Regions from separate parts of the Rhizobium sp. BK176 genome, predicted to be linked through region 2. Evidence: predicted binding sites of a transcription regulator. Region 2 holds the regulator's gene; each other region holds the start of a gene.
What was found. The regulator PhoB, encoded in region 2, activates phosphate uptake and scavenging genes when phosphate is short. The targets are predictions, from matches to a motif close to TGTCATNNANCTGTCAT.
Positions count from the first base shown of each region.

Region 1 (5,702 bases), on a different contig from region 2:
CATGGGTGCTACATGACTATCCATTGACGTTGACGATGGTCATGACGCCCGGGGCGATCGCGAAAATCGTCTCCATTCACCACTCACGCCTGAGGTTGAAGCATGAGGACTGGCCGGGCCTCGAAAAAGATCTCGACGCTCCGCGCCTTGCAGAAGTCGGGAGAATTGCGACACTTCTCCATTCGCTGCGGTAACGGCGGCATGTTTCTTGATTTCGAACCAGAGCGCGGCGCCGACGGAGCAATGTCCGGCTACGGTTTTCCCGACATGCTCACCGAGCTCGTGGGGCTGTTTGCCGCCGGAAAGCGGGAGGAGGCGCACGACCTGTTCGATGCACATTTGCCATTGATCCGGTATGAGCAGCAACTCGGCATTGGGTTGGCAGTGCGCAAACATGTGCTCAAGCGCCGGGGCATGATCGCTACGGATGCGCAACGCAAGCTCCCCAGATCCTCTCGGCCATGGCAAAGGCTGAGATCGATTATCTGCTGGCACGCTTGGTCGGCACGACAAGAGAGCGGCACTCTAAGAGATCGGCGATCCGCGAAGAAGTGTCACCGCGCAACGATGCAAATGATGGGGTTCGGGGAAGCATCCCCTCCAACGGGTTTGGCGGTGGCTTCATCTCAGGGGGCACTCACCTACTGGCGAGCATCGGGCCGTCGACTCGTCTGGCATAACGTCCGGTCGAGAGAGGTCCATCGGAAGACGGTTAGGGTCCGAGTGGATAGCGAGCTTCACGTGGCGGCTTCGGTGAACTACTCTACGGTCGTGGCAGATCGGCCGGAGGTAAGGGCTATGATATTCGATCATCTTGCTAATCCTCCATTCAACCTCGATGGTGACGGCATCGCATGGGTCAAGGCGCGTTTCGCCTCCTTGTCTGGCGAGGACAGGTTGCCTCAACTTTTCAATCTTGTTCTCTTCGGGAGCGATCCCAACGAGGTTGAGCGTCTGAAAGCCTTCCGACCGGGTAGTATCACGCGGTTCGGCGGTGCGGACGCGGCGAGCGAGCGCGCCCTGATCGCTTCCTTGAACATCGACCTGCCGACGCCGCTCCTTGTTTCCGCCGATCTCGAAGGCAGTCGGCTCGCGCTTTCAGGGGCGGCAGAGATGCCGAACCCGCTCGGGCTTGCGGCACTCGACGATGTGGAGGCGACCGCCGAGGTGAGCCGTATCATGGCCCAAGAGGCGCGTGCGGCCGGGATCAACTGGTCGTTCACACCGGTCCTCGACATCAATGCAGTTTTCCGCAGCCCCATCGTTGCGACGCGCGGCTTTGGTTCTGATGTCGCTGTGATCGAGCGGCATGCAATCACGCAGATGGAGGTCTTCCAGAAAAATGGCATTGCCTCGGCCGTCAAGCACTGGCCTGGGGAGGGGTTCGACGATCGCGATCAGCATCTGCTGACCACGATCAACCCGCTTGGGATGGAAGAGTGGGAGAACACTTTTGGCCGGCTCTACCGGCGGGCGATCGAAGCCGGTGCGTTGTCGGTGATGGCGGGCCATATCGCACTTCCAAGTTTCGTGAGGTTGATCACACCGGAGGCCGGGATCGAGGCCTTCCGTCCGGCATCGATCAGCCGTCTGCTGAACGTCGAACTGTTGCGCAAACGTCTTGGCTTCAATGGTCTGATCGTCTCCGATGCCACCCCGATGGCGGGACTCGGCTCATGGTCGAAGCGTTCAGAGCATCTGCCGGAGCTTATCTCCTCCGGCTGCGACGTCATTCTCTTTTCCGACAATTGTGATGCGGATCTCTCCTACCTCAAGGCAGCGCTTTCCGATGGCCGTCTGAGGGAAGAGAGGGTCGATGAGGCGCTGATACGCCAGCTGGGTCTGAAGGCGGCGCTTGGCCTGCACCGACCGCAGCAGCTGACAACAGTAGAGACGGAAAGGAACAAGGCCTATGCAGATGCCGTGTCGCGGCGGATCCCCACGCTCGTCAAGGATGTCGACAGCACCCTTCCGCTCGACCCGAAAAAGCACCGACGTGTCCTCGTCTTCAGCGGCGACATCGTCGTTCCGTTCTGGCCCGGGCCACAGCAATTTGTGCTGCCGGATTTTTTGAAAGACCATGGTTTCGAGGTGACGATACATACGCCGCAAATGGCGGTCGATACGAAGGATTTCGACCTCCTGCTGTACCTCCTCGGCGATGAAACACTTCTGACACGCGGGCGCATTTTTCTCGACTGGCTCAAGCTTACCGGCAATTTCGGCAATGCCATGTGGCGTGGCTGGCATGACGTCCCGACGGTGATGATCTCCTTTGGCTATCCATATCTTCTCTATGATGCGCCGCGGGTGCCGACCTACATCAACGCCTATTCGACGACCGAAACCATGCAGCGGGCAGTGGTGGACGCATTGCTCGGCAATGCGCCGTGGAACCGCAACAGCCCGGTCGATCCCTTCTGCGGATTGGGAGATGCTGGGTTTTGAAGCGTTGTCTTGAAGCGTGCCAGCGGCCGGCCGCCTCTGGCTAAGCTTGAAGCACGTGGGCGTGGTCCTAGCCGAAAAGGCTTGCCAGCCAGTAGAAGAGTGCGGAAATTGCTGCAGCGGCAGGCATCGTGATGATCCACGCAATCAGGATATTGCTGGCAAGGCCCCACCGCACGGCTGAAAGGCGGCGGGCTGCACCGACCCCGACAATTGCGCCGGTAATGGTATGGGTCGTAGATACCGGAATGCCGAGCCAAGTGGCACCGAAGAGGGTCAATGCTCCACCAGTTTCGGCGCAGAACCCCTGCATTGGGTTGAGGCGCGTGATTTTCGACCCCATGGTGTGGACGATGCGCCAGCCACCGAAGAGGGTGCCGAGTGCCATCGCGGTCTGGCAAGAGATGACCACCCAGAACGGCACGTAGAATTCCGAACCGAGATGACCCTGGCTGAACAACAATACGGCGATGATACCCATGGTCTTCTGCGCATCATTGCCGCCGTGCCCGAGTGAATAAAGAGAGGCGGACACGAACTGCATCACGCGGAACGTGCGATCGACAGCGAAAGGCGTCTGCCGCACGAACAGCCAGGACACGAGAAGCACCAGCAGCAATGCAAGGAAAAAGCCGATGGCCGGAGAGAAGAAAATCGCTCCGACTGTTTTCAGGAAGCCGCTCCAGACGATCGAAGCGAAACCCACCTTCGCCCAGCCTGCGCCGACGAGACCGCCAACGAGTGCATGCGACGAACTGGAAGGAATGCCGAAAATCCAGGTGACGACGTTCCAGATGATCGCCCCCATCAAGGCGGCGAAGATCACCTGTGGAGAGACGATGGCTGGATCAATGATCCCCGTTCCGACTGTCTGAGCCACATGCAGGCCGAAGAACGCAAAGGCAATAAAATTGAAGAATGCTGCCCAGACGACCGCGTATTGCGGACGGAGGACACGCGTAGACACGATTGTCGCAATGGAATTGGCCGCATCGTGCAATCCGTTGAGGAAATCGAAGATCAGCGCAATGATGATCAAGCCAACGAGCAGTGGCAAAGCTATCGAAACATCCATCAGACGTTCTCGATGACAATGCCGCTGATCTCATTGGCGACATCTTCGAACCGGTCGACGACCTTTTCGAGTTCGCCGTAGATTTCACTGCCGATCATGTAGGCCATGGCGTCGCCCCTAGCCCCGTGACGTCTGAACAGGTCTTTCAGGCCCTCGTCATGGAGTTCATCGGACCTCCCTTCGACGCGCGTGACCTCTTCCGCAATTGTCGAGAGTCGCTGGGCATTTGGGCCAAGCTTATCGAGAAGGGTAACGGCTTCCGCAATGAGCCTTGCTGCCTTGACGATCTCCCCACCCATCTGCTGCATCAGCGGATCGAAGCTCGATTGCTCGAACAATCGTATGGTTTTGACAGTCTTGTGCATCATGTCGATGGCATCGTCCATCGACTGGATAAGGTCCTTTATGTCGCCACGGTCGAAGGGTGTAATGAAGCTGCGCCTGACCGCAAGGAGTACCTCGCGTGTAATGTCGTCGGCCTCGTTCTCCAGCCCCACAATCCTTTGGCAATTTTTATCAAGGTCCTTGCCATTGAGAAGGTCGTTTAAAGCTTCCGCTGCATCGAGGACGACTTTCGAATGCTTCGAGTACATGTCGAAGAATCTGTCCTCCCGCGGCATCAGCTTGCGAAAAATGTTCATCATCAGGGGCCACTTCCAGGGGTGGGTGTAACTGTCATAAATCGGTAATAAATGCGGAGGAGTGCTCAGGGCAATGGGAAACCGATGGCAAGGTCAACTTATTCGTAGCAGCACGCAAACGCCGGCCACAGGACAGCGGGTCCTCTTCACTGGGCGCGCACTGGGTCCGGCATTTCTGTGCGGGCGGATGAAAAGCATGTTCCGGTGTCGACGCCGTCGCAGGGAACGATTTTCGACAAATTGCGTTCACCTTTGGTTCGGCAGGAGGGAAATATGCCCCTCCTCTTCGCTGGGGATGAGGCCGTCATGAAAAAGCTAGCCGTCGTAGCGTTGGGCCTGGTCACAAATGTTTCCGGAATTACGCCAGCCCAGGCGTTTCCGGCCATCAACCCGCCCGTGGTCGAGATGCAGCAGCGGACAGAACCCGTACAATGGCGGCATGGAGGAGGCGGCCACTGGTATGGCGGCCATTACCGTGGATACCACCATCACCACGGATCTGAATGGGGCTGGGCCCTGGGCGGCCTGGCTGTCGGTACGATCATTGGCGGCGCTTTGGCACAGCCGTACTACGGCCCGTACGATGACACGTTCTACGGCTCTTCCTACGGCTATTATTCCCGTCCTTACGGCTATTACCGGCCGTACCGCCAGTATGAGCCTTCGGTCGCCTATGAAGGGGGCAGCCATGTCAGTTGGTGTTACGCGCGCTATCGCACTTACAGGGCGTTCGACAACACCTTCCAGCCCTACTATGGACCCCGTCGTCAATGTGTAGGACCTTATTGAGGGGTTCCCTGTAGGACTTTTCGCAGCCGAACACCTCTGCTGTGAGGGGTGGGGCGGACCGAAACTGTCATTGTTCCTTCGAACGAAGCTCGTCACCTCATAAGGTTTCGTGCGATTTGCACCAGTGCGCCATCACTGGTGTCGGACGACTGTGCGGATTGGTTTCCGGCATTGAGCCAACATTGGTTCATCATCGCCAGAATTTCTTCATCGGACTGGACTATGCCCGCTGCGTCGAAATCGCTACGAATCTTGGCAAGAATATCATTTTGATTGACGTCGAAGGCCGCCTTTGCAAGGTCGTCCGAGTAGGTCTTCGTATCGCTCTCTATCAGGTTCAGCTTATTGGCAGCCCACATGCCGACCAGCTTGTTTCGTCTGGCCATTCTCATGGTGTCGATGCGCAGATTAGACATTGAAGCTCCTCCGTTGCGTTTAATTCCACCGAAATCGAAAGATACTGTGTCGAAGTGCTAGACGTTCGTGGTCTCCGCTCGCGCCAGCCCAATTGAGCAAGGGAGACCAGGCCATTGCCTTGTCTAAGAACGACGTGCTGTTGGCATGAACGTCTAATTGCTAATCAGTTGCCGCGCTCTTCTCCGCAATGGCGGAAGCATAGCACCCAAATCAAGTTCTTGCCTGTAGTTTCACTGCCAAGGGTTGGCAAGGGACTGGCTGCGCGGGGGTAAATTCGTGGGCCGCAAGGCCCGAACATGGTGACGCATTGGCGAATCTGCCTCGCGGGGAGCGGG
Region 1 covers NZ_JANUBV010000018.1:122,930-128,631, reverse strand. Annotated here, with positions in the region: partial or broken gene FHT76_RS32960 (dihydrodipicolinate synthase family protein) at 1-529, shown strand, start outside; gene FHT76_RS32955 (glycoside hydrolase family 3 protein) at 799-2,448, shown strand; gene FHT76_RS32950 (inorganic phosphate transporter) at 2,516-3,520, opposite strand; gene FHT76_RS32945 (DUF47 domain-containing protein) at 3,520-4,164, opposite strand; gene FHT76_RS32940 (BA14K family protein) at 4,468-4,950, shown strand; gene FHT76_RS32935 (ATPase inhibitor subunit zeta) at 5,043-5,366, opposite strand.
Region 1: the regulator PhoB is predicted to act here: its motif matches at 4,194-4,210, upstream of FHT76_RS32945 (DUF47 domain-containing protein).

Region 2 (5,702 bases):
CGGCCGCAGCCAGACGCACCTGCGTCGGGATCTGCTCCGACTGGCGGAAATAGGTGCCGGCAATCTCCTCGAGCGTTGTACCATCCAGCGCAACGATGCCCTGATAGGGCTGGCTGAACTTGCCCTGGTCGATGGTAAAGGCCAGCATGCCCTTGCCGAGCAGCTGCTCCGGCTCGATCTGGCCGGCGGCAATCGCCTTATCGAGGAGGCCTTGGTCGAAGCGTGCATAGGCACGCACGTTCTCAGGTGTCGAGAAGTCGCAAACGAGCAAGTCCACCGGGCCGTCGCCCTTGGTCTGGACCGTGAATTTACCTTCGAATTTCAGCGACGTGCCGAGCAGCACCGTCAACACGACGACTTCGGCGAGAAGCCTCGCGACGGGCGCAGGATAGCGATGGCGCTCGAGGATCGCGTCGAGCATCGGGCCGAGCTGGACGGCGCGGCCGCGCACATCCAGGCCCTCGACCTGAAAAGGAACGACATGATCATCACCGGCGAAATTGAATTCGCCGAGGGCGGCTGCAGGTTCTGCCATGGTCTTCTCCTAGTCTGAGAGCGGGCGGACAAGAGTGTCCATCCGCTCGCGCGGCCACCGGGCCTTCCGGCCAAACGTGGCGCCAGTATGGTTCAGATCGCGCCCAGGCACCAAGCAAGAATCGACTTCTGCGCATGAAGACGGTTTTCCGCTTCATCGAAGACCACGGATTGCGGGCCGTCGATCACCTCGTCCGTGACTTCCTCGCCACGATGGGCAGGCAGGCAATGCATGAACAATGCATCCTTGCCGGCCTGTGCCATCAAAGCCGAATTGACCTGATAAGGCTGGAAGACGTTGTGACCCCGGGCCCGATGTTCCTGATTCATGGAGACCCAGGTATCGGTCACCACGCAATCGACGCCGGCGACCGCACGGTCGGCATCATGGCAAAGCATGATTTCGGCGCCCTCATTGCGGGCCCAGTTCAAATAGTGATCCTTCGGCTCGGAACCAAGGGGCACCGCCATATTCATTCGATAGCCGAAACGGGCAGCCCCCTCGACCAACGAATGCAGCACGTTGTTGCCGTCACCGGTCCAGGCGATCGTCTTGCCTTTGATGGGGCCGCGATGCTCCTCGAAGGTCATGATGTCGGCCATGATCTGGCAGGGATGCGTGTCGTCGGTCAGCGCGTTGATAACCGGAACAGTCGCGTGTTCGGCAAGCTCCAGCATGCGACCGTGATCGGTCGTCCGGATCATGATCGCATCGACATAGCGCGACAGCACCTTCGCCGTATCGCCGATCGTCTCGGCGCGGCCGAGCTGCATTTCGGTACCCGACAGGAACAGCGTCTCTCCGCCAAGCTGGCGCATGCCAACATCGAAAGACACGCGGGTGCGGGTCGAGGGCTTCTCGAAGATCATCGCCAGCATCTTGCCGGCGAGCGGCTTGTCACCCTGGCCGGCTTTGAAGGCCACCTTGCGGGACATCGCGTCGTTCATGATGAGCCGCAGGTCAGATGCCGCGACGGCGGAGAGATCGAGAAAGTGTTTGGGGGATGCCATCGTCTTTACCTATCACGCCCGCCTTTCGGCAGGCTTTATCCATTCAAGCCGTCTTCTTTGCCTTCGAAGCGCGCAGGCTTTCAGCGGCGCGTTCAAGGCGGGCAAGGCCCTCGCGGGCTTCGTCAGCCGTGACGACCAGAGGGGGCAGAAGACGAATGACGTTGTCGCCAGCGGGAACGCCGAGCAGATGAGCGTCACGGATCGCCTGCAGCAGTTCCGAGGATGGTACGGCGGCCTTGACGCCGAGCAGCAGTCCCTCGCCCCTGATATCCTCGATAATATCAGGATAGCGATCCTTGAGCGAGGCCAGCCCCTGGCGGAAGACCAGCGAGACGTCGCGCACCTGCTGCAGGAAGCCGTCCGCGAGAACCACGTCGAGCACGGCACTTCCGACAGCCATAGCCAGCGGGTTGCCGCCATAGGTGGAGCCGTGCGTGCCGGCCTTCATCCCAGATGCGGCTTCTGCCGTCGCGAGGCAGGCTCCGAGCGGGAAGCCGCCGCCAATGCCCTTGGCGACCGCCATGATATCAGGCGTGGCGCCAGACCACTCGTGCGCAAAGAGCTTGCCGGTACGTCCTACACCCGTTTGCACTTCGTCGTAGATTAGCAGGAGGCCGTTCTCGTCACAGATTGCGCGGAGCGCCTTCAGGAACTCGTTGGTCGCCGGCCGGACGCCGCCTTCCCCCTGAATGGGCTCGATAAGGATCGCGGCTGTTTCGCTCGTGATGGCGGCACGAACGGCGTCGAGATCGCCGAAGGGAACCTGATCGAAACCGGGCGCCTTGGGACCGAAGCCTTCGAGATATTTCTCCTGGCCGCCAGCGGCGATGGTCGCCAGCGTTCGTCCATGAAAGGCGCCTTCAAAGGTGATGATATGGAACCGCTCGGGGTGGCCCTTGGAATACTGATAGCGACGCGCAGTCTTGATCGCGCATTCCAAAGCTTCCGCGCCGGAGTTCGTGAAGAATACCTTATCGGCGAACGTCGCATCGGTCAGACGCTTCGCGAGCGTTTCCTGGCCCGGAATCTCATAAATGTTGGAAAGGTGCCAAACCTTGTCGGCCTGCTCCTTCAGGGCGCCGACGACATGCGGATGACCATGGCCAACGGAGGTGACGGCCACGCCCGCACCGAAGTCAAGATATCGCTCGCCCGTTTCGCTGATCAGCCACACGCCCTCGCCTCGCTCGAACCGCAAGGGGGCACGAGAGTAGGTATCGTAAAGCGCGGCTTCAGCCATAGCGCGATCTCCTGTCATTGATCATCAGCGGCCGGACTCCGGCTAAGGAAGGCGGGCCTGAAAATTAAAAATGCCGCCTTTCGGCGGCGAGCAGCACTATTTACTTTTCGCACTGCAATGTCAACAAAACTGAGCTTTTGCTGCATGCGTCAAGCTGCCATCCCGAGGCGTCCGACCTATCAACAACTAATGTTGCAGAAATGACTCTGCCGTCCAGCAAGTTGGGGAAAACTCCAAATTCGATTCGCCGGGATTCAACCGACTCTTGTCACGGAGTCAGCCTCACACTAGGTTAAAACTCAATTACTAGACTGCATGCGGCGGAACTAGTCACCAAAATCGAGCAAGCGTTTCTTGCCTCGGATACGTCCGGGGCAACGGTGAAGGATTCTGCCTACACCAACGCTAATAAGGCGGAGACAGGGGCATGAACTGGACAGACGAGCGCGTTGAAAAACTGAAGAAGCTTTGGTCCGAAGGCCTGAGCGCCAGCCAGATTGCAGCACAACTTGGCGGTGTAAGCCGTAATGCCGTCATCGGCAAAGTCCACCGTTTGAGTTTGCCCGGCCGTGCCAAGGCCGGAGGCTCGACGACGACCGTCCGGACACCCAAGCGCACGACATCCGCACCGCGCGCTCCGAACTATGCATCTCGCGTCGCCACGCGCACCGTCACTCGCCAGCAGGGCGCGACGATGCTCAAGGAAGAAATCGAGATCGATGCGATCGAGGAAGTCCGTTATCGTCCGGCCGCAAACGTGGTCGTTCCGATTTCGCGTCGCCTGGGCCTGACGGAGCTGACCGAACGCACCTGCAAGTGGCCGGTCGGCGATCCGCTGAAGGACGACTTCCACTTCTGCGGCTGCGAGTCCCCGGACAACTCCCCATATTGCACGTACCATCAACGCATGGCCTATCAGCCGGTAAACGAGCGCCGTAAGGCCGCCAACCGGGTCGCTTGACCCGGAAGCCGGATAAGGACCAAAGAAAACGGGCCCTCGCGGGCCCGTTTTTCATTTGTGAAATTTTATGAAAGTCGCGCAGGCTTTCCGGGGAAAGCCTAGGCTTCCATTGAATATCCGGCGCCGCGAACGGTGCGGATGACGTCCTGCATGTTGGAGAAGTTCAGCGCCTTGCGCAGACGACCAACATGGACGTCGACGGTGCGTTCGTCGACATAGATGTCATGACCCCAGACGCCATCGAGCAATTGCGAGCGCGAGAAGACGCGGCCAGGGGACGCCATGAGGAATTCGAGGAGCCGGAACTCGGTCGGACCAAGGCGAACTTCGCGGCTCTTGCGATGAACGCGATGCGTCTCGCGGTCGAGCTCGATATCGCCGCACTTCAGGAGCGTGGAGAGCACTTCCGGTTTGGCGCGGCGAAGCATCGCCTTGACGCGAGCAACGAGCTCCGGCGTCGAAAACGGCTTGACGACGTAATCGTCGGCACCGGTGGAGAGGCCGCGAACGCGTTCGCTTTCCTCGCCGCGGGCCGTCAGCATGATGATCGGCAGGCGCTCGGTCTCCGGCCGCATACGCAGGCGGCGGCAGAGTTCGATGCCGGATACGCCAGGCAGCATCCAATCGAGGATCAGGATGTCCGGGGTCCGTTCCTGCAACCGGATCTCGGCCTCGTCGCCGCGCAGGATGGTATCGACCTCGAAACCTTCAGCCTCAAGGTTATAACGGAGAAGCACGCTCAGTGCTTCCTCGTCTTCAACGACTGCTACTTTTGGAATCATTCGTTTCGGTCTCCTGGGGGCGCGGTCGCGGAAGGATTATTCGGTGACAGCGCCGACGGTGTTGGCGGTATCGTCCTTCGGACGTTCGCCTTCCGGCTGAGCACCGGTGGCCATGTAGTAGATTGTCTCGGCAATGTTGGTGGCGTGGTCGCCGATACGCTCGATGTTCTTGGCGCAGAACAGAAGATGTGTGCAGCTGGTGATGTTGCGCGGATCTTCCATCATGTAGGTGAGCATCTCGCGGAACAGCGAGGTGTACATCGCGTCGATTTCCTCGTCGCGCTCACGGATCGACTTTGCCTTGTCGGCAGCGCGGCTCGTATAGACATCGAGGACTTCCTTGAGCTGGACGAGCGCCAGTTCGGAGAGGTGCTCAAGGCCGCGGGCAAGCTTGCGCGGGACGCCGGCGCTCTGCACGGCGATAACGCGCTTGGCGGTGTTCTTGCCAAGATCGCCGACGCGCTCAAGGTCAGCGGCGATGCGGATCGAACCCATGATCTCGCGAAGGTCGGCGGCCATGGGCTGGCGACGGGCGATGGTAACGATCGCCTTGTCACCAACCTCGCGTTCGGCGTGATCGAGGATCACGTCGTCGGAGATGACCTTCTGGGCCAGGGCCGTGTCGCCGTTGACAAGGGCGCGAACCGCATCCGAAACCATCTGCTCGGCCAGGCCGCCCATTTCCGAGATACGGCGCGTCAGAAACTTCAAATCATCGTCATACGCAGAAAAGATATGTGTCGATGCCATAGGGATCATCCTTGAATGTCGTGAGTGTTACCGTCGTCGGCGATCAACCGAAGCGACCCATGATGTAGTCCTGGGTGCGCGGGTCGTCCGGGTTGGTGAACATCTTGTCGGTGTCGTTCTCCTCGACGAGATTGCCGAGGTGGAACATGGCCGTGCGCTGCGAAACGCGGGCGGCCTGCTGCATCGAGTGCGTCACGATGACGATCGTGTAATTTTCGCGAAGCTCGTGGATCAATTCCTCGACCTTTGCCGTGGCGATCGGATCGAGAGCCGAGCATGGCTCGTCCATCAGGATCACTTCCGGGCTGACGGCAACGGCGCGGGCGATGCAGAGACGCTGCTGCTGACCACCGGAAAGGCCGGTGCCGGCTTCATGAACGCGATCTTTCACCTCGTTCCACAGACCGGCGCGCTGCAGGCTGAC
Region 2 covers NZ_JANUBV010000004.1:247,696-253,397, reverse strand. Annotated here, with positions in the region: gene FHT76_RS16635 (Hsp33 family molecular chaperone) at 1-535, opposite strand, end outside; gene argF (ornithine carbamoyltransferase) at 628-1,545, opposite strand; gene FHT76_RS16625 (aspartate aminotransferase family protein) at 1,589-2,785, opposite strand; gene FHT76_RS16620 (GcrA family cell cycle regulator) at 3,213-3,746, shown strand; gene phoB (phosphate regulon transcriptional regulator PhoB) at 3,845-4,528, opposite strand; gene phoU (phosphate signaling complex protein PhoU) at 4,565-5,278, opposite strand; gene pstB (phosphate ABC transporter ATP-binding protein PstB) at 5,322-5,702, opposite strand, start outside.

Region 3 (5,702 bases), on a different contig from region 2:
CTGGAACTTGCCTTCCTGCTGGCAGAGCGCATGAAGGGCGGCCGCGACGAAAAGCGGATGGCCGCCAACGGCTGATCAAGGCGAATGTGAAAGAAAGAGCCCGGCCATGCCGGGCTTTTTCATTTGGGAACGGACCGACCGCTGGCAGCGGGGGCATCGCATGTTGTGCCGATCCTGAGGTCAAGCGGCAGCGGCGTGTTTGCGGTTCGCCAATCGGTGCGATGCGGACCTGTCGCACACCGTTTCGCACCGACACGCGGGTTGGCAACCGGCTAGCGGATCTGGCCGGCGGCCCAGTGGATCGCCCTGTCCAGCTCGGCGAACTTTGCGGATTGCCAGTAGAAATAGTCCTCGATGAACGTGCGCGAGAGCCAAAGCGCACCGCGGCTGCGTGGGCTCTCCCAGCCAAGCATGTCATCCCTTTCGGCTTTCTTGAACATCCGCTTGAGGTTTGTCAGGGAGATACCGAATTCATTAGCGATTTCGCTGATGCTCACGCCTTTCAGCAGGATGCGATGCTGTTCACGCGCGTCGTCCGGGAGGCGGCTTATCAGATCATGCAGCACGAGGCCACCGACATCGGACCAGAGGAAGTGGCCGATGCTCGCCCGCGGCTCCTTCCACACCGGGTCCTGGATCAGGGCACGCGCGGCGCGCGGCTGTGCCAGATAAAAGAGCCGAGGGTCATCTGCGGTCAGGCTGCCGCGGTTGGCACCGTCGAGTTGATCGAGGCAGGCCATATGTCCCTGGAACCAGGAGGCCATGGCCTCCTCGCTGAGTTCCGTCGTCTCGAGGCGGCGGAGGCGCCGATCGGGTGTTTCATCGGGAGCATCCCGCAAAAACTTGTAGGCGATCAGTTCGGCAAGAAACGAGGCGGCCGTATTCTTGCTGGCGAGATCGAATTCCTTGGCGACCTGCATCATGCGACCGGCCGTAAGGCCCGAGACCGGATTGCTTTTATCGCGTCCAGTATGCATGGCGAACAGCGTCTGTGTCAGCAGCCACTTCTGGTGCGACGCAGCAAGGCGGGCAAGGCGAGGAGCGCGCTTGTGGATGCCGATAAGATGGAGTGCGATCTGGCGTTCTATGGACAGAAATAGAGGGTGATGAAGGATTTCATCGCGAGTATGTGGCCTGCCAGTGAGCATTGTCTTGTACGGTCGGATCGGATTGGTTTCCGTTGCTCCTCCAACATTTGCGTCGATGTTTCAATGCGGGACGTGATTAGCGGATCGTTAATCAGTCGGTATAGTTAAATTCAAGCGGTTCCGGACGGCGGCATCAACTTGGTAGTCGCTGGTGTAGCCGTTCGATATCTTCTCGCAATGCTGCAATTTCCGTGAGCACGCGCATGTCTATCTTCTGATGCAGCGACAGGACTTCGAGTTCTGCTTTGAGATTGACCTCGTAGTCTTTGGCGGCCTCGAAACGATCGCGCTCAGCCTGACGGTTCTGCGACATCATGATGATCGGAGCCTGGATGGCGGCAAGCATCGACAGCACAAGATTGAGGAAGATGAAAGGATAGGGATCGAAAGCGCGTGTGAGCAGCACGATGGTGTTCACGACGCACCAGAAGACCAGAAAAAGCAGGAACGTGACGATGAAGTACCAGGAGCCGCCAACGCGGGCGATCGAATCCGCCAGGCGTTCGCCGACAGATGATTCGGCCCGCAGAGCCGCATTGATATCGGTCGAGATTATCTTGCGCTCATGGGCCTTTGCGAGGACGCGCTTCTCGATCTCGCCGAGTTCGTCGGCCGACTTGTCGAAGTGATGGTGGATGAAGTCCGATAGATTATGCATGGCTGACTCCGAATGCTAGATCGCTCGGGCGCCAGTATTCCCCAATGTTTTCAAATTGCAATGTGGACTTCTGTCGCTCTTTTACGTGCCTTGCGCATAGAGCCAGGCATGCTGTGGGAAGAAGCGATCAAGGGTCTCGGCCTTGCCGAACATGATGTCGTGCTGGAGGTATCGATAGTCCCGCACGAGAGGATCGAGGTTTTTTGGTTTCAACACCCAATCGGGCGACGGCGTGTTGTCGCGCGCAATGAGCTGATAGCGGTCGATGACGCTGTACTTTTTCTGCACGCGACCGAGGAAGCCCGTATAGTAGGGATGCTCGAAGCCGGCGAACTTCAGAAGATGATAGGGAAGCAGTGACGGGCTGATAGTGCCGACATCCTTTTTGCTGCCCTTCTTGTTCGACCAGATCACGAGCGGGGTCTCGTGCTCCTGTTTCATGACGCTGACCGATGCCTTGCGGGTCGCAACCTGATCCGGCATGTAGCCTGTCGCCATGTAGACGTTGCCGAGCGGAGGCAAGTGGTCTCCCCAGAGCACGATGATTGTTTCACGGTCGCGCTTCTTAGCCCAATCCATCAGCATCTTGAGGCTATCGTCGGCTTCCTTGATCCCCTGTGTGTAGGTGGCGAGCGTCGCCCGGTCCGCGTCGTTCAGGTTGCCCTGTATGTCGATGCTGTTGTGCGCATAGCGGTTAGGCTCGTAAGGGCCGTGTCCCTGAAGAGTGACCCCGAAGAAAAAGAACGGGCGATCAAGGCCGTCGGCTTCGTTGATGATCTCCTTCATGAGGGACTCGTCCGAAGCGAAGATGCCCCTTTTCTCCATCGGCGGCAGGGTTTCTTCCGAGCGGAACTGCTCGAAGCCGAAATCCTTGTAGACTTCGTTGCGGTTCCAGAACCAGCCGCTGAAGGGGTGCAGCGAACGGGCAGCATAGCCTTCGCCACGGAAGAACGTCGCAAGCGAAGGAAGGTTGCCTCTAATATACTGCTGATACGGGATGCTGCCGTAGGGCAGGAAGGCATTCGAGAATCCCGTCAGCGCTTCGAATTCGACGTTGGCCGTCATGCCCCCGAACTCGGGCGAGAAGACGTAGCCCGACTGCGCCGCGCGGATGTTCGGCATGGGATCGGGCGACATGCTGATGTTCCTCAACCTGGTCGGATCCCAGAAGGATTCGCTCATCAGCATGATCACGTCGGGCTTTTCGCGCGGGCCGCTGAGGTAACCGTAGTTACGGCCGGGAATGGCATCGAGCGCTTGTGCACCGAAGCCGGCTGGCGCTGCCACGTCGGCCATCGGAATATTGAAGATGAAGGCCAGGATGAAGCCGTTGCTGCGGTAGTTTTCCTTCTGGTCCCACATCATCGGAACGACCTGAAGACGGTCGCGTATGTAGGAGTATTTGGAATAGTCCATCAGCGTGCCGAAGGCGGCGACGACAGGCAGGCCGATGCAGAGGTGACGCAGGCGAGTGGTCTTCGAAAGCCGCGGAAAGTGGCGCCAGGCGAAATGCCAGAGCGCGGCAATCGCGGCAACGGAAAGAATGATGCCAACCAGCATGGCGACGGCGGTCCACGGTCGGTCGCGCACCATCACCGGCAGCAATTCCATGATCTGCCGTCCGAAGAGGACGTCTGACGGATAAAGAGGATCCGAAAGGTAGTGCTGCTTTTGGTTGGAGACGATAGCCGGGACGATAACCACCGGCAGAACGATCAATGCCGAAATGAATCGCCTTCCCAGGGCTGCATCCAGAGAGAGCATCAGAACGGTCAGCATCGCGACGGTGGTGATACCGGGACGTGCCGGCGACGTCAGGAATTCCCCAACGTCGGCCAGCCCATCGCGCGCAATAATTTCAACCGCTACGGTGGCGAAAACGGCAATGAGAGCGGAAAGGCTGATGGCCAGGGCCGTCCGTATAGCCGGCGACCGTGCGCTTCCCCGGACACCGGTGGAAAGCGACGCAACCCGCGTTGCCGCTGCGGACCTCATTACCAACGCGATCAACTGAAAAACTCCAACGTCATAAAAGCTTCACTGAACTGTCACACCTTCGTCATGAACGCTAGATGAACCGTTAGGTTTCCAGCATTTGTGATTGGTGGATAAGGGCCGAGGGCCGTGTGCCCGACACCCATCGCTACCCCGCGTCGACTTGTGCTCGGTGGCGAGGCATCGTAGGTCAGGGGAATCGATGTCAGGAGGATTTAGATTGAGAAGTTCCGTCGAGATCTACAATGTCAGAACGGGCGAGGCGCGCGTCGTCTGGCAGACCGCGCAATTGGTGGAAGCGCCGAACTTTTCGCCGGACGGAAGCTATCTTCTGCTGAATGGCGACGGGCTTCTTTACCGGCTGGCGCTAGACGGTTCGGGCAAGGTCGCGAAGGTGGATACTGGCTTTGCCAGGACCTGCAACAATGATCATGGCATCTCGCCTAACGGCCGTGAGATCGTCATCTCCGATAAGACGGAATTCGGGAAGTCGACGATCTATGTGCTTCCCGCCGAAGGCGGGACGCCGCGACTTGTGACGCAAAATCAGCCGTCCTATTGGCACGGCTGGTCGCCCGACGGAAAAGAGCTCGCCTATTGCGGCATCCGCAACGACCTGTTCGATATCTACACGATCTCTGTGGCAGGCGGCGAAGAAAAGCGTCTAACGCATGGCGAAGGACGCAATGACGGGCCGGACTATTCCGCGGACGGCCAATGGATCTATTTCAATTCCAGCCGTACCGGCCTCATGCAGATCTGGCGGATCCATCCCGACGGGACCGGGCTCGAGCAGATCACCGGCGACAACTACGGGAACTGGTTCGCTCATCCGTCGCCCAACAATGACAAGGTTCTGATCCTCTCTTACGACCCTGACGTCTTCGATCATCCGCGCGATCTCCACGTTCGCCTGCGGCTGATGGACATGGACGGCGGAAATCTGAGGACGCTCTTCGATCTCTTCGGCGGACAGGGAACGATCAACGTGCCCAACTGGTCGCCTCTAGGCGATGAGTTCGCCTATGTACGTTATTACCCGGTCTCTGCGTAAAGGATTGCATCGAGCGATTTTTACCGGCATAGACCCTCCGTCGGGTGCCCGTCTCAGGCGGGAGAATCGGGAATTCGGTGAGAGACCGGAACGTGCCCAGCGCTGTAAGGCTGACGTCTGCCGCATCAAGCCACTGGTCCAGCACCGGGAAGGCGCGGCAGTCGGATGACGCCAAGTCAGAAGACCGGCCCGACATCGTAGACTGACCTGCGTGGACGGCGGGCGGTTGTGTTGTTGGGGATTGACGATGCGACCAGACCATTCAGGCTCCCTGTCGGGAGCCGCAGCCTTTTCGACCGAGGAACGTGACGCCGTTTATCGTGCGATCTCGACGCGTCGCGATGTCCGTTCGGAGTTTCTCCCGGATCCGATACCGGACGACGTTGTCCGCAGGCTCTTGACCGCCGCGCACCACGCGCCGTCGGTTGGGTTCATGCAGCCTTGGAATTTCGTCCTGGTGCGCGATCAGCAGGTGAAAGAGGCAGTATGGCAAGCCTTCGATCGCGCCAATCGCGAGGCCAGCGAGATGTTTGCGGGCGAGCGGCAGCAGCTCTACCGGTCGCTGAAGCTTGAAGGCATCCGCGCCGCACCGCTCAGCATCTGCGTGACCTGCGATCCGGATCGCTGCGGCGACGTCGTTCTTGGCCGAACGCACAATCGGCGGATGGATTCCTATTCGACGGTGTGCGCCGTGCAGAATCTGTGGCTGGCTGCCCGAGCCGAAGGTATCGGGGTTGGTTGGGTGAGCATTTTTCACGAGTCCGATATCAAGCAAATCCTCGGTGTGCCGGATCGCGTCGAGATCGTTGCCTGGCTCTGCGTCGGCTATGTCGATCAGCTCTATGAC
Region 3 covers NZ_JANUBV010000014.1:60,831-66,532, forward strand. Annotated here, with positions in the region: gene FHT76_RS29725 (class II 3-deoxy-7-phosphoheptulonate synthase) at 1-75, shown strand, start outside; gene FHT76_RS29730 (hypothetical protein) at 273-1,148, opposite strand; gene FHT76_RS29735 (DUF1003 domain-containing protein) at 1,282-1,806, opposite strand; gene FHT76_RS29740 (LTA synthase family protein) at 1,888-3,816, opposite strand; gene FHT76_RS29745 (hypothetical protein) at 4,022-4,855, shown strand; cobalamin riboswitch at 4,881-5,063, shown strand; gene bluB (5,6-dimethylbenzimidazole synthase) at 5,103-5,702, shown strand, end outside.
Region 3: the regulator PhoB is predicted to act here: its motif matches at 3,831-3,847, upstream of FHT76_RS29740 (LTA synthase family protein).

Region 4 (5,702 bases), on a different contig from region 2:
CGAAAACCTGGCGCGGATGGCAGAGGCCTATATCCGCGGCGATGCTGTGTCTGACGAGGCTGTGCTTTCCGAGATAAACCAGTGCTTCGTGGAGAAGGACGGTTCGAAGACCGATATCGTGGTTCTCGCCTGCACGCATTATCCCTTCATGGCCAACGTGTTCCGTCGGCTCGCACCCTGGCCCGTCGATTGGCTCGATCCGGCGGAGGCAATTGCCAGACGTGCCCGAAGCCTCGTTCCGCATGTCGCCGATGCCGTGCATCCCGATAACTTCGACTTTGCGGTCTTCACCTCAGGCAATCCTGATTTTGCAACGCGGCGGCTGATGCAGGGATTTGGGCTGAAGGCTTGACGTACGGCGCTGTCGCGCGACGCGGGATCGATCTTGATGCAATAGGGGCTATCGCAAGGCCATGCGACTGCGCAAACTGGGGTTGTGATTCGCATCGATCCCGCCGAGCTCCGCATGTCCTTTCAAAAGCTTGTAATGGCTATCTTTTTCCTGCAGCCGATAGCATTCGGCAGTTGGCTGCCGCGCATCCCCGAAATTCAGGCCCGGCTGGAGCTTGGTCCAGCCGATCTTGCGTTGGCGCTGCTCGGCATGCCGGTCGGGATTCTCGTGACGCTGCCCTTTGCCGGGCGAGTGGTGGCGCGGATAGGGGGTAAGACCACCGTTCTAGCCGGGTTTGTCGTCTTCTCGGTGATCGTCTGCCTTCCCGCTTTCTCTCGAACGTCGATCGAGCTGTTCATCGCGTTGGCGTTGCTTGGCGTTGCAATGTCGACGTTGGAGCTGGGGCTTAATGTCGAAGCGGACCGCGCCGAAAAGGATACTGGCTCCATCATCATGAACCGCTGCCATGGCTTCTGGAGCCTTGGTATCATGGCCGGCAGCCTGCTTGGTTCGGGAATGGTCGCGATTGCTGCCCCTGCCGAATGGGCGATCATGGCAGCCGCCTTCGTCGTTCTGCCGTTTGCCATCGTCGCGAGCCTTCGTCTGCCGCCCGATCGCGAGGCGGGCTCGGTTCCGCCGCACATGCCGTTCAAGCTGCCGAGCAGCGCGCTTCTCGGCATCTGCGCCTTCGTCTTCGGGATCACCATGACCGAGGGCGCGATTGCCGACTGGTCCGCCGTCTATCTCAAGGACGTTTTCCAGACAGACGGCATGATGACGGGTATCGGATACACGATTTTCGCGATGATGGTGGCGACCGGACGCTTCAGCGGCGACCACCTGAAGCAGCGTTTCGGGGCAATCGCGCTGGCCCGTGGTTGTGGGGTGGCGGCTCTTACAGGAATGCTGATTGTCGTCTTTGCTTGGCATAGCCTGGTGACTCTGGCGGGGTTTGCCTTGGTCGGGATCGGCGTGTCGGTCGGTTTTCCCCTGGCTGTCACTGCCGCGGCGAGCCTCAAGGACCGACCGGCGGCAGCCAACGTCGCGATCCTGTCCTTCATGGCTCTCACAGGTTTCCTGATCGGACCTCCGTTGATCGGCTTCATCGCCGAGGTCTTGGGGTTGCGCGTCGGGCTTGCCATTTTGCTGGTTCCGCTGCTGATCAGCTTGGTTTTCACACGGATGCTGAAGCCCAGGTTCTGACGTTTTCTCCTGTGGGTTTGTGTTGCCGTGTTGCCAAAGACACGGTCTGATCTGCTACGACGCCGTGTTTGATTGAAAGAGGAATGTGACATTGCAGGTTGGTATCGATATGGGATCGGCGTCGGGAGGCAATCCGGCCACGCTCGATATCGAGGAGCTTCTGGCTACCCGTCTTCTGGTGCAGGGCAATTCCGGCTCCGGCAAGTCGCATCTGCTCCGTCGTCTGCTCGAGCAGTCCGCGCAGTGGGTGCAGCAGGTCATCATCGATCCCGAGGGTGACTTCGTCACCTTGTCGGACAAATTCGGTCATGTCGTCGTCGATGGTGAGCGTACGGAAGCGGAGCTTGCCGGCATCGCCAACCGCATCCGGCAGCACCGCGTTTCCTGCGTTCTCACGCTGGAAGGGCTTGAGATCGAGCAGCAGATGCGCGCCGCCGCAGCCTTCCTCAATGGCATGTTCGATGCCGATCGCGAGTTCTGGTATCCGGTCCTCGTGGTGGTCGATGAAGCGCAGATGTTCGCGCCGTCGGTCGCTGGCGAAGTTTCCGACGACGCGCGAAAGATGTCGCTCGGCGCCATGACGAACCTGATGTGTCGCGGTCGTAAGCGCGGTCTTGCAGGGGTGATCGCGACGCAGCGCTTGGCAAAGCTTGCCAAGAACGTGGCCGCCGAAGCCTCGAACTTCCTGATGGGCCGCACCTTCCTTGACATCGACATGGCGCGTGCGGCCGATCTGCTCGGGATGGATCGGCGGCAGGCGGAAATGTTCCGCGATCTGAAGCGGGGCAATTTCGTTGCGCTCGGGCCAGCTCTGTCACGTCGCCCACTGCCAATCCAGATCGGCAATGTCGAGACCTCCGCGCGTTCCTCGAGTCCGAAGCTCATGCCGCTGCCGGATGCCCCGCAGGACGTCGAGGACCTAATCTTCACGCCGGATCCAGAGGAGTTCCAGAGGCCAATCGTGCGCCGTGCTCCGCCGGCGCCACGTCCGACCACCGACATTCTTGCCGAACTGTCGCGGTCCGCGCCTGCTGCCTCGGCGCCCGTCTCGGAGGCGCGTTCCTCTCAGCCCGAATTGTCCGCCGAGGAGCGCGAGGAAAGGCTGACGGCGGTGCTGCACGAGATACTCGACGATCCAAGCTCGGGATTCCGAACGGATTCGGTGCTTTATCAGGACTTCCTTGTGCGCCTTCGCATGCGCCGGGTCCCGGGCCCTCCGATGTCCCTGCCGGAGTTTCGGCGCCGCGTGGCGATTTCTCGCTCCGGCGTGGATGCCGCCACGGCAGAGACCGAGGCCTGGGCAACGGCATTGTCGCTCTCTTCGGGTGTCACCGACGATCTGCAGGGTGTTTTCCTGATGCTGGCAAAGGCTGCGGTCTGCGGCGAGCCGTGCCCATCCGATGCGCGGATTGCCCGGGCTTACGGCACTCATTCGGCCCGGCGGGCGCGACGTCTGCTCGGCTATTTCGAGGAGCAGGGGACGGTCGTGGTCCACACGGATTTCGCCGGCAAGCGCATCGTCGCGTTCCCCGATATGAATTGCCAGACAGCCCCCGGCGATGCCAACGCGCCCGATGCGGATGAAATGCGCTCCGCAGCGGAATGAAGACTGGATCGAGCGCGGGTAATCGGCTCGGTCTATAGTCGATCTCAAATGTCACACGAAGAAGTTGCTTTTGTCACAAGAGCTTCATTCGGGTGGTGGATAAGGCGCGCGACCCATGCGGTCGATGCGGATTATCAAAAGGAGATCTCGGTCATGAGAAACAATGTTCGTCACCCGCTGCTGCGCCTTGTCGTCGGCGGCCTGCTTGCAACCGTCGCCATTCAGCCAGGCTATGCCGACGATGCAGCGAACAAGCTTCTGCAGCGCGCGGCAAGCGCCGATCTGAGTGCTCCTGGTGGCGCACGCCGCCTTTCCGGCGATATCACCGAAGCCTATCGCGCGGCGCTGAGCGACACACGCCCGAAGAACGTCATCCTGCTGATCGGCGACGGCATGGGCGATTCCGAAATCACCATCGCGCGCAACTACGCGGTTGGCGCCGGCCAGTATTTCAAGGGCATTGATGCGCTGCCGGTCACCGGCCAGTACACGCATTATTCGCTCGACAAGAAGACGGGCAAGCCGACCTACGTCACCGACTCCGCTGCCTCGGGCACCGCCTGGGCGACCGGTGTTAAGTCCTATAACGGCGCAATCGGCGTCGACATTCACGAGAAGGCGCACGAAACCCTCCTCGAAAAGGCAAAGGCCGCCGGCATCGGCACGGGCAACGTCTCGACGGCCGAATTGCAGGATGCGACGCCCGCAGTCCAGATCGCACACGTGACCCAGCGCAAGTGCTACAGCCCGTTGTCCACGACCGAGAAGTGCCCGACGAACGCGCTTGAAAACGGCGGCAAGGGATCGATCAGCGAGCAGTTGCTCAATGCACGCGCCGACGTGACGCTCGGCGGCGGCGCCAAGAGCTTCGCCGAAGCCGCGAAGGCAGGCGAATGGAAGGACAAGACGCTTCGTCAGCAGGCCGAGGAGCGTGGTTACAAGATCGTCTCGAATCTCGACGAGCTCCAGGCTGTCAAGCAGGCGAACGACAGCGCGCCGGTGCTCGGCCTGTTTGCCGAGGGCAACATGCCTGTTCGCTGGGAAGGCCCGAAGGCCAGCCACTACGGCAATGTCGAGAAGGAACCTGTCGTCTGCAAGCCGAACGAGAAGCGCACGGCAGCAACCCCGACGCTGGCACAGATGACGTCGAAGGCGATCGAGTTGCTCCGGACAAATGAGAAGGGCTTCTTCCTGCAGGTCGAAGGCGCCTCGATCGACAAGCAGGATCATGCCGCCAATCCGTGCGGGCAGATTGGCGAGACGGTTGATCTCGACGAAGCCGTTCAGGAAGCGCTGAAGTTCGCTCAGGAAGCCGGCGACACGCTCGTTATCGTCACCGCCGACCATGCGCACGCCAGCCAGATCGTCGATGCCGATACGAAGGCTCCGGGCCTGACGGAAGCGCTGATGACGAAGGACGGCGCTGTCATGGCCGTGAGCTACGGCAACTCCGACGACGCTGACGATCAGGGTCACACCGGCTCGCAGCTGCGTATCGCTGCCTTTGGACCGCGTGCCGCCAATGTCACCGGCCTGACGGACCAGACGGATCTGTTCTATACGATCAGCGACGCACTCGGCCTGAAGACCGAAACGGCGAGCGCCAAGTAAGCTCCCAAGCCTGGCACATCGGGGTTATTGAGGGGCGAGGGCGTGGAATTGTGATTGACATTCCAGCGACTTCGCCCTAAAGACCGCGCAGCACCGGGCAGAGATGTCCGGTGTTTCATTTGACATGTCCCGTGGATTTGTCCTGTTCGCGTAATAGGATGATCCTGTCGGATCCTCGAAAGAAGATCAAAGGAGGGCGTGTTTCCTTCGAGCGGTTTGGAAACAAGCCGCCGTAACACTCTGAAAGGAAATACGATGAGCAAGCGCGAATCGTCCAAGTACAAGATTGACCGCCGTATGGGCGAAAACATCTGGGGCCGTCCGAAGTCCCCGGTGAACCGCCGCGAATACGGCCCGGGCCAGCATGGTCAGCGCCGCAAGGGCAAGCTTTCGGACTTCGGTGTGCAGCTGCGCGCCAAGCAGAAGCTCAAGGGTTACTACGGTGACCTGCGCGAGAAGCAGTTCCGTGCAATCTTCGCTGAAGCCTCCCGCCGCAAGGGCGACACCTCTGAAAACCTGATCGGTCTTCTGGAGTGCCGTCTGGACGCGATCGTCTATCGCGCCAAGTTCGTTCCGACCGTTTTCGCTGCCCGCCAGTTCGTGAACCACGGCCACGTGACCGTGAACGGCGTCCGCGTCAACATCGGTTCCTACCGTTGCAAGGCTGGCGATGTCATCGAAGTTCGTCAGAAGTCGAAGCAGCTCGTTTCCGTTCTGGAATCGATTTCCCTGGCTGAACGCGATGTTCCGGACTACATCGAAGTCGACCATAACAAGATGGTTGCGACCTTTGCTCGTGTTCCGGCGCTCGGCGACGTACCTTATCCGGTCGTCATGGAGCCGCATCTGGTGGTCGAATTCTATTCGCGTTAATCGCGAGGCGTTTTCGCT
Region 4 covers NZ_JANUBV010000014.1:110,939-116,640, forward strand. Annotated here, with positions in the region: gene murI (glutamate racemase) at 1-352, shown strand, start outside; gene FHT76_RS29930 (MFS transporter) at 467-1,594, shown strand; gene FHT76_RS29935 (ATP-binding protein) at 1,686-3,200, shown strand; gene phoA (alkaline phosphatase) at 3,354-4,811, shown strand; gene rpsD (30S ribosomal protein S4) at 5,067-5,684, shown strand.
Region 4: the regulator PhoB is predicted to act here: its motif matches at 3,272-3,288, upstream of phoA (alkaline phosphatase).